Regions from separate parts of the Streptomyces sp. CS113 genome, predicted to be linked through region 1. Evidence: predicted binding sites of a transcription regulator. Region 1 holds the regulator's gene; each other region holds the start of a gene.
What was found. Region 1 encodes HrcA, which represses chaperone genes, less so after heat shock. Its sites were predicted from a motif close to TTNGCACTCNGNNNNNCNGAGTGCNAA; they were not measured.
Positions count from the first base shown of each region.

Region 2: the regulator HrcA is predicted to act here: its motif matches at 1,787-1,813, upstream of groES (co-chaperone GroES).
Region 3: the regulator HrcA is predicted to act here: its motif matches at 1,300-1,326, upstream of groL (chaperonin GroEL).

Region 1 is NZ_KZ195574.1:5,805,300-5,808,571, reverse strand. It holds gene B9W62_RS25945 (nitronate monooxygenase) at 1-141, opposite strand, end outside; gene dnaJ (molecular chaperone DnaJ) at 229-1,365, opposite strand; gene hrcA (heat-inducible transcriptional repressor HrcA) at 1,366-2,382, opposite strand; gene B9W62_RS25930 (MBL fold metallo-hydrolase) at 2,540-3,272, shown strand, end outside.
Region 2 is NZ_KZ195574.1:3,527,156-3,530,427, forward strand. It holds gene groL (chaperonin GroEL) at 1-1,198, opposite strand, end outside; gene groES (co-chaperone GroES) at 1,332-1,640, opposite strand; gene B9W62_RS15250 (polysaccharide deacetylase family protein) at 1,979-2,719, opposite strand; gene B9W62_RS15255 (polysaccharide deacetylase family protein) at 2,716-3,272, opposite strand, start outside.
Region 3 is NZ_KZ195574.1:4,806,526-4,809,797, reverse strand. It holds gene groL (chaperonin GroEL) at 1-1,137, opposite strand, end outside; gene B9W62_RS21465 (cold-shock protein) at 1,464-1,667, opposite strand; gene B9W62_RS21460 (MoaD/ThiS family protein) at 2,109-2,384, opposite strand; gene thrC (threonine synthase) at 2,381-3,272, opposite strand, start outside.

The sequences.
Region 1 (3,272 bases):
CGCGGTCTTGTACCCGGCGGCCAGGAAGCCCAGCCCGCCCGCCTCGGACACCGCGGCCGCGAGCTGCGGCACGGAGACGCCGCCCGCCATGGGCGCCTGCACGATCGGGTAGGGGAAGAGATCGGTCAGTGCGGAGGACATGACGGCATGTTGTCACGTCCTCCGCACAAGTCCGAATCCGGGCTTCCGTTGGCATACGCCAGAAGCATCCGCATCCCCGGAAGGACCTCAGCGCCCGTTGAAGGCGTCCTTCAGGCGCGAGAACAACCCCTGCTGCCCCGGCTGGAACTGACCCGTCGGCCGTTCCTCGCCGCGGAGCTTGGCCAGCTCGCGCAGGAGGCGTTCCTGTTCGGGGTCGAGCTTGCCGGGGGTGGTGACCTCGACGTGCACGATGAGGTCGCCCCGGCCGCCGCCGCGCAGGTGGGTGACGCCCCGGCCGTGCTTCGGGATCGACTGGCCGGACTGGGTGCCCGGGCGGATGTCGACCTCCTCCATGCCGTCGAGCGTCTCCAGCGGCACCTTCGTGCCGAGGGCCGCCGCCGTCATCGGGATGGTGACCGTGCAGTGCAGGTCGTCGCCGCGCCGCTGGAAGGTCGAGTGCGGCAGCTCGTGGATCTCGACGTACAGGTCGCCGGCCGGACCGCCGCCGGGGCCGACCTCGCCCTCGCCCGCGAGCTGGATCCGGGTGCCGTTGTCGACACCGGCCGGGATCTTCACGGTCAGGGTGCGCCGGGAGCGGACCCGGCCGTCGCCCGCGCACTCGGGGCACGGGGTCGGGACCACGGTGCCGAAGCCCTGGCACTGGGGGCAGGGCCGCGAGGTCATGACCTGGCCCAGGAAGGACCGGGTGACCTGCGAGACCTCACCGCGGCCGCGGCACATGTCACACGTCTGGGCCGACGTGCCGGGCGCCGCGCCCTCGCCGTTGCAGGTGTTGCAGACGACGGCCGTGTCGACCTGGATGTCCTTGGTCGTACCGAACGCGGCCTCGTCCAGCTCGACCTCGATGCGGATCATCGCGTCCTGGCCCCGGCGGGTGCGCGAGCGCGGCCCGCGCTGCGACGCCGTACCGAAGAACGCGTCCATGATGTCCGAGAAGTTCCCGAAGCCACCCGCGCCGAAGCCGCCCGCGCCACCGCCGGCGGCCTGCGACAGGGGGTCGCCGCCGAGGTCGTAGACCTGCTTCTTCTGCGGGTCCGACAGCACCTCGTAGGCGGCGTTGATCTCCTTGAACCGCTCCTGGGTCTTCGGATCGGGGTTGACGTCCGGGTGCAGCTCGCGCGCGAGCCTCCGGAACGCCTTCTTGATCTCGTCCTGGGAAGCGTCGCGGCGCACGCCGAGTACGGCGTAGTAGTCCGTGGCCACCTACGACTCCGCCAGGATCTGTCCGACGTACCGTGCCACTGCGCGTACCGCTCCCATCGTTCCCGGGTAGTCCATGCGGGTCGGTCCGACCACGCCGAGCTTGGCAACCGCCTCGCCGCCCGAACCGTAGCCGACCGACACGACGGACGTTGAGTTGAGTCCCTCGTGGGCGTTCTCATGACCGATCCGTACGGTCACGCCCGGATCCTTCGCCTCGCCGAGCAGCTTGAGGAGCACGACCTGCTCCTCAAGTGCCTCCAGCACCGGCCGGATCACCAAGGGGAAGTCGTGCCCGAAGCGGGTCAGATTGGCGGTGCCGCCGATCATCAACCGCTCCTCGTTCTCCTCGACCAGCGTCTCCAGGAGAGTGGAGAGCACGGTGGAGACCGTACCGCGATCCTCGGCCTCGAACGCCTCCGCCAGATCTTCCACCAGAGACGGCACATCCGTGAAACGCCGTCCCGCGACCCGGCTGTTGAGCCGCGCCCGCAGATCGGCCAGCGACGCCTCGCCGAACGGCGCCGGGCAGTCGACCATCCGCTGCTCGACCCGGCCGGTGTCCGTGATCAGCACGAGCATCAGGCGCGCGGGCGCGAGCGAGAGCAGCTCCACGTGCCGCACGGTCGAGCGGGTCAGCGAGGGGTACTGCACGACGGCGACCTGCCGGGTGAGCTGCGCGAGCAGCCGCACCGTGCGGGCCACCACGTCGTCGAGGTCGACGGCGCCCTCCAGGAAGTTCTGGATGGCACGCCGCTCGGGAGCGGTCATCGGCTTGACGCCGGCCAGCTTGTCGACGAAGAGCCGGTAGCCCTTGTCGGTCGGGATGCGCCCCGCGCTGGTGTGCGGCTGGGCGATGAACCCCTCGTCCTCCAGGGCCGCCATGTCGTTGCGCACGGTGGCCGGGGAGACGCCGAGGTTGTGCCGCTCGGTGAGGGCCTTGGAACCGACCGGTTCCTCGGTGCCGACGTAGTCCTGGACGATGGCGCGCAGCACCTTCAGCCTGCGTTCACTGAGCATTCGGCGCGCACCTCCAGCTGTCGTCCGCCCGTTTCGGCCTGTCTTACCTGTCTGTCCTGGCACTCATGGCTCGCGAGTGCCAGACTTCCCCGGCCCAGTGTACGGCCGTGGGGTACGCCCGCGGCAAGGCCGGGACCAAGCCGTTAGCGTCGTCGCCGTGACGGTGACTTGGGCAGAGCTGGGCTGGGAGCGGCTGGCGGACGGCGTGGGGCGGTGCCGGCTGCCGGGCTGGGACTGCACGGCGGGGCTGGTGCTCGGCCCGGACGCGGCGCTGATGGTGGACGCGGGGTCGAGCCTGGACGAGGGCACCCGGTTGCGCGAGGAGGCTCGGCGGCTCGCCGGACGCCGTGTGACACATCTCGCGCTGACCCACCCGCACTTCGACCACGTCTTCGGCGCGGCGGCCTTCCCCGACGCGGAGGTGTACGGCGCGGCCGGCACGGACGCGTTGTTCGCGCCGGGCGGACAGGGACGCCAGGCGCTGCGCGCGGACGCGGTGGCGGAGGGCCTGGACCCCCGGCGGGCGGCCGAGGCGGCCGACGCGCTCGTCCCCGTCCGGCACGAGGTCCGCGGCGAGCGTGGGCTCGGCCTGGGCGGTGGACGGCAGGTCCGGCTGGCCGACGTGGGCCCGGGGCACACCGGGCACGACCTCGCGGTGCTGGTGCCGGGCACCCCGGCGGTCGTCTTCTGCGGCGACCTGGTCGAGGAGTCCGGCGAGCCGCAGGCGGGCCCCGACGCCGTACCGGAGCACTGGCCGGCCGCCCTGGACCGGCTGCTGGAGCTGGGCGGCGACGACGCGCTGTACGTCCCCGGTCACGGAGCGGTGGTGGACGCGGCCTTCGTCCGGGCCCAACGGGACGCGCTGGCCGCCCGGTTCGGCGTGTCGCGCT
Region 2 (3,272 bases), 2.3 Mb from region 1:
TGGCGTCCTCCAGACGGTGCTTGCGCTCCTTCAGCTCCACCTCGGTGGCGGCGCCGACCTTGATCACGCACACGCCGCCGGCCAGCTTCGCGAGGCGCTCCTGGAGCTTCTCGCGGTCCCAGTCGGAGTCCGTGGACTCGATCTCGGCCTTGATCTGGTTGATGCGGCCCTCGACCTCGTCGCGCTTGCCGGCACCGTCGACGATCGTGGTGTCGTCCTTGGTGACGGTGATGCGGCGGGCGGTGCCGAGCACGTCCAGGCCGACCTGGTCGAGCTTGAGGCCGACCTCCTCGGAGATGACCGTGGCGCCGGTGAGGACGGCCATGTCCTGGAGCATCGCCTTGCGGCGGTCGCCGAAGCCGGGAGCCTTGACGGCCACCGCGTTGAAGGTGCCGCGGATCTTGTTGACGACGAGGGTGGAGAGCGCCTCGCCCTCCAGGTCCTCGGCGATGATCAGCAGCGGCTTGGAGGCGTTGGCCTGGATGACCTTCTCCAGCAGCGGCAGCAGGTCCGCGATGGAGGAGATCTTGCCCTGGTTGATCAGGATGTACGGGTCGTCGAGGACGGCCTCCATGCGCTCCTGGTCCGTCACGAAGTACGGCGACAGGTAGCCCTTGTCGAAGGCCATGCCCTCGGTGAAGTCCAGCTCCAGACCGAAGGTGTTGGACTCCTCGACGGTGATGACACCGTCCTTGCCGACCTTGTCCATCGCCTCGGCGATCAGCTCGCCGACCTGCTGGTCCTGGGCGGACAGCGCGGCCACGGCGGCGATGTCGGACTTCTCGTCGATCGGGCGGGCGGTGGCGAGAAGGTCTTCCGACACGGCGGCGACGGCCGCGTCGATGCCCTTCTTCAGCAGCGCCGGGGAGGCACCGGCGGCGACGTTCTTCAGGCCCTCGCGCACGAGCGCCTGGGCGAGCACGGTGGCGGTGGTGGTGCCGTCACCCGCGATGTCGTTGGTCTTGGTCGCCACCTCCTTCACCAGCTGGGCGCCGAGGTTCTCGTACGGGTCCTCGACCTCGACCTCGCGGGCGATGGTGACGCCGTCGTTGGTGATGGTGGGGGCGCCGAACTTCTTGTCGATGACGACGTTGCGGCCCTTGGGGCCGATCGTCACCTTCACGGTGTCGGCGAGCTTGTTGACGCCGCGCTCGAGGGCGCGACGGGCGTCCTCGTCGAACTTCAGGATCTTCGCCATGGGAGCGTGAGCCCTCTTCCGGAAATCTTGGGGTTATACGGCAACTGCGCCCCCGACGCCCGGCTTTTTAAGGTCGCGGGAGCCAGGGGCGCAGCTGGAAAGCAAGGTGCTTCGGTGAAGCGAAGTACTACTTCTACTTCTCGACGATCGCGAGCACGTCGCGGGCCGAGAGGACGAGGTACTCCTCGCCGTTGTACTTCACCTCGGTGCCGCCGTACTTGCTGTAGAGCACGACGTCGCCGACGCTGACGTCGAGCGGAAGACGGTTGCCGTCCTCGAAGCGGCCCGGGCCCACGGCCAGGACGACGCCCTCCTGGGGCTTCTCCTTGGCGGTGTCCGGAATGACCAGGCCCGAAGCCGTGGTCTGCTCGGCGTCGAGCGGCTGGACCACGATGCGGTCCTCGAGCGGCTTGATGGCAACCTTGGAGCTGGCGGTCGTCACGATCCGACCTCCCCCTTCGGAGATCTCACGGGGTTAACTGTCTGAGGTGGCGACCAGGTCGATCCGTCGTCGCGGGTGCCGGACCTGCCCGTCGCTGTGTTGGCACTCTCCGGTGGGGAGTGCCAGACCCGAGACTATGACCGCGATTAGCACTCGGTCAAGCGGAGTGCCAATGCCGGCGGCGCGTCGGCACGGATTTCGGGTGAACGCCGGGTCGTGGAGGCACCCTGCGCGGGTGTGGGCGTCACCGGGGGCTGCCGCCCCCAGGCCCCCGCTTCGGCCCTGAACGGGCCTTGTCCTCAAACTCCCCCAGAGGGGGCACCCCCAACGGGCTGGAATTACAGGTAGTCCTCCAATGTGCCCACCCTGAGCCCCTGCTCCTCGATCGTCCTCAGCAGGTGTTCCGTGCGGGCCGTCAGGTTCGTGGCCGTCGGGTGGTCCGGGTCCACGGCCACGATGTCGCCGGGGTGGAGGCGGTGGTCGCCGCGCGTGTAGGTGAGGGCGCCCCCGGCGTCGAGGGTGGCGCGCCACAGGACCAGGGCCGTGATCCCGCAGTCGGCGGCGGCGCGCAGGGTCGTGGTGTCGTACGTGCCGTGCGGCGGGCGGAAGAGGTGGGCGCGGACGCCGAAGCGGGACCTGAGCTTGGTCTGCTGGCCGCAGATCTCGGCGCGCTGCCCGGCGTACGGCAGGCCGCGCAGGGAGCGGTGGTCGAGGGTGTGGTTCTGCAGGCTCGCGCCGAACGGGCGCAGCCGGGCGAAGTCGCCGTAGGCCGGTCCGGCGACGGTGTCGGTGAGGAACAGGGTCACCGGGAGCCGCCGTTCGCGGACCAGGCCGGCGAAGGCGGGGTCGCGCTCGGCGCTGTCGTCGTAGGTGAGGAAGACGACCGGGTCGTCGGTGCGGACGTGGTCCACGACGGACGGCATCCGACGGCCCCGGTCGGCGTCCTGGGCCGGGTCCCCGGCCGCCGCCGCGTGCGTGGCGGGGGCGGCGGCGGGCCGGTCGCAGGCGGTGAGCGGGAGCAGGGGGAGCACGAGGGCGGCCAGGGCGGCGCCGGCCGGGCGGAACCGCCCTCGCCTCACAGGTAGTCCTCCAGTCGGGCCACCGCGTATCTGTCGGCGGTGATCCGGTCCAGGAAGCGGCGGACCATGTCGGTCATCGTGCCGTCCCAGTCGTCGGTGCCCCGGAAGTGGGTGAGGACGATGTCGCCGGGGTGCAGGTCCTGGTCCCACTCGCGGTACTCCCAGTGGTCGACGTACACCTCCTCGCTCCAGATCGGGGCGTACTCGATGCCGCAGGACTTGGCGGCGCGCAGGGTGTCGCGGTTGTAGTTGCCGTAGGGCGGGCGGAAGAGGACGGGGCGCTTGCCGTAGCGCTTCTCCATCACGTCCTGCATCCCGCAGATCTCCCGCTTCTGGTCCTCGTAGGAGAGGCCGGGGAGGTAGGGGTGGCTGAGGGTGTGGTTGTTGAGGGTGATGCCGCGGGCCTGCATCTTCTTGAAGTAGCCGTAGTCGTCCTTGATCTCCTCGTCGGTGAGGAAGACGGTGTACGGGATCTTCAGTTCGCTCATCATCTTCAGGAACGCCGGGTCCTTCTCGGCGCCGTCGTCGATGGTGAGGAAGACGATCTTCTCCT
Region 3 (3,272 bases), 1.0 Mb from region 1:
GGCCTTGATGACGGCCACGCCGCCGGCCAGCTTCGCCAGGCGCTCCTGGAGCTTCTCGCGGTCGTAGTCCGAGTCGCTGTTCTCGATCTCGGCGCGGATCTGGTTGACCCGGCCCTGGACCTGGTCGGCCGAGCCGGCGCCGTCCACGATCGTGGTCTCGTCCTTGGTGATGACGACCTTGCGCGCGCTGCCCAGCAGGTCCAGCGTGGCGTTCTCGAGCTTGAGGCCGACCTCCTCGGAGATGACCTCGCCGCCCGTGAGGATGGCGATGTCGCCGAGCATGGCCTTGCGGCGGTCGCCGAAGCCCGGGGCCTTGACGGCGACGGACTTGAAGGTGCCGCGGATCTTGTTGACGACCAGGGTCGACAGGGCCTCGCCCTCGACGTCCTCGGCGATGATCAGCAGCGGCTTGCCCGACTGCATGACCTTCTCCAGGAGCGGCAGCAGGTCCTTGACGTTGCCGATCTTGGAGTTGGCGATCAGGATGTACGGGTCGTCGAGCGACGCCTCCATACGCTCCATGTCGGTGGCGAAGTACGCCGAGATGTAGCCCTTGTCGAAGCGCATACCCTCGGTGAGCTCCAGCTCCAGACCGAAGGTCTGGGACTCCTCGACGGTGATGACGCCTTCCTTGCCGACCTTGTCCATGGCCTCGGCGATGAGCTCGCCGATCTGGGTGTCGGCGGCGGAGATGGAGGCCGTGGAGGCGATCTGCTCCTTGGTCTCGACATCCTTGGCCTGCTCGAGCAGGGCGGCGGAGACGGCCTCGACGGCCTTCTCGATACCGCGCTTGAGGGCCATCGGGTTGGCGCCGGCGGCGACGTTGCGCAGGCCTTCCTTGACCAGGGCCTGGGCGAGGACGGTCGCGGTGGTCGTACCGTCACCGGCGACGTCGTCCGTCTTCTTGGCGACTTCCTTGACCAGCTCGGCGCCGATCTTCTCGTACGGGTCCTCGAGCTCGATCTCCTTGGCGATGGAGACACCATCGTTGGTGATCGTGGGGGCGCCCCACTTCTTCTCGAGGACGACGTTGCGGCCCTTGGGGCCGAGCGTCACCTTGACGGCGTCCGCGAGCTGGTTCATGCCGCGCTCGAGGCCGCGCCGCGCCTCCTCGTCGAACGCGATGATCTTGGCCATGTGAAGTGGTCCCTCCAGGACTGGGGGTGATTCCTTCGGACCGCGCCCGCGCCCGCGACGGACGGCTCGCCGACCGCGTGGTTCCTTCCCCACCCGGCCCGCGGGCCTCACCGACCCGGTCCTTCGTTGTCACTCTCACCTTCAGAGTGCTAACGCCAATGATTAGCACTCGCCCCCATCGAGTGCAAGCGCCTCTCGGGGATCGGGCCCCGCCGTCAGCCACCCGCGAACAAGGGGACGAGGGACGTCCGGGCAGGCCGAAGGGCCCGTACCCAGGAGGTACGGGCCCTTCGGATGAAGACCGGGTGCTGCGGTGGCCGCGCGTCTCAGGCGCTGAGGCGAACCATGTCGGCCTGCGGGCCCTTCTGACCCTGCGAGATCTCGAACTCGACCCGCTGGCCTTCTTCGAGGGTGCGGTAGCCGTCCATCTGAATCGCGCTGTAGTGGACGAAAACATCCGCACCACCGTCGACCGCGATGAAGCCGTACCCCTTCTCCGCGTTGAACCACTTGACGGTGCCCTGAGCCATGCCTAACTCCCCTATTACTGGCCCTTGCACAGATCCGCACTTCGCGAATCCGGGTCAGACCTCGCCCCCTCACGACTGGGGGCGTGCGCCGGAACGCGTCGACCGCGGCTGAATGTATCTGTCCAACTGCCGTCTGCAACAGGTCAATCGGACGAGAAATCTGGACGCACCCGGTCCGGAATGTGGCGAGAATTCGCCTGAATTCGGGTCAAGTCGGGTCACGCAAAGGGAACAAAAGCCGCGAAATACGCTCGCACTTTGGCTGCTTCTTGTCGGGCGGGCGGCAGGAATTAACGGTTCCCGTTGTGCTGATCGGGAGCGCGTTCCCCAACTCTACCGCGCTCAACCACATGGAATTGCCCCCTCCGTTTCTCTTACGGAGAGGGCAATACGCACTACAAGGTGTATCTGCGGTGGATCAGTCCCGCATCGGTGACCGCGTCAGCCGCCGGCCACCGCCGGGATGATCGAGACGCCCGCGCCGTCCGGCGTCGCCGTCTCCAGACCCTGCTCGAAGCGGACGTCGTCGTCGTTGACGTAGACGTTGACGAAGCGGCGCAGCTTGCCCTGGTCGTCCAGGACGCGGGCGGCGATGCCGGTGTGGTTCTTCTCCAGGTCGGAGATGACCTCCCCGAGGTTGGCCCCGTCGGCGCTCACCTCGGCCTTGCCGCCGGTGTAGGTGCGCAGGATGGTCGGGATGCGAACGGTCACGCTCATGCGAGGCCAGCCTCTCGGAAGGAGTCCAGGTTCGGGCGGATGGTGGCGGTGAGGCCGGTGCCGGCCACCGCGTCGAGGGTCTTCAGGCCGTCGCCGGTGTTCAGGACGACGGTGGTGAGCGAGGGGTCGAGGACGCCGTTCTCGATCAGCTTCTTGGTGACGCCGACCGTCACGCCGCCCGCCGTCTCCGCGAAGATGCCCTCCGTGCGGGCGAGCAGCTTGATCGCGTCCACGACCTGCTCGTCGGTCACGTCCTCCACGGCGCCGCCGGTACGGCGGGCGATGTCGAGGACATAGGGGCCGTCGGCCGGGTTGCCGATGGCCAGCGACTTGGCGATGGTGTTGGGCTTCTGCGGGCGGACCACGTCGTGCCCGGCCTTGTACGCGGTGGAGACCGGCGAGCAGCCCTCGGCCTGCGCGCCGAAGATCTTGTAGGGCTTGTCCTCGACCAGGCCCAGCTCGATCAGCTCCTTCAGCCCCTTGTCGATCTTCGTCAGCTGGGAGCCGGAGGCGATCGGCACGACGATCTGGTCGGGCAGCTGCCAGCCGAGCTGCTCGCAGATCTCGTACGCGAGGGTCTTGGAACCCTCGGCGTAGTACGGCCGCAGGTTGACGTTGACGAAGCCCCAGCCCTCGCCGGCCGGGTCGCCGATCAGCTCGGAGCAGAAGCGGTTCACGTCGTCGTAGTTGCCCTCGATGCCGACCAGCTCACCGCCGTAGACGGCGGCCATGACGACCTTGCCCTGCTCCAGGTCGTGCGGGATGAACACGCAGGAGCGGAAGCCGGCCCGGGCGGCGGCGGCGCCGACGGCCCCGGCGAGGTTGCCGGTGGAGGAGCAGGACAGGGTGGTGAAGCCGAAGGCGCGGGCGGCCTCGATGGCCTGGGCG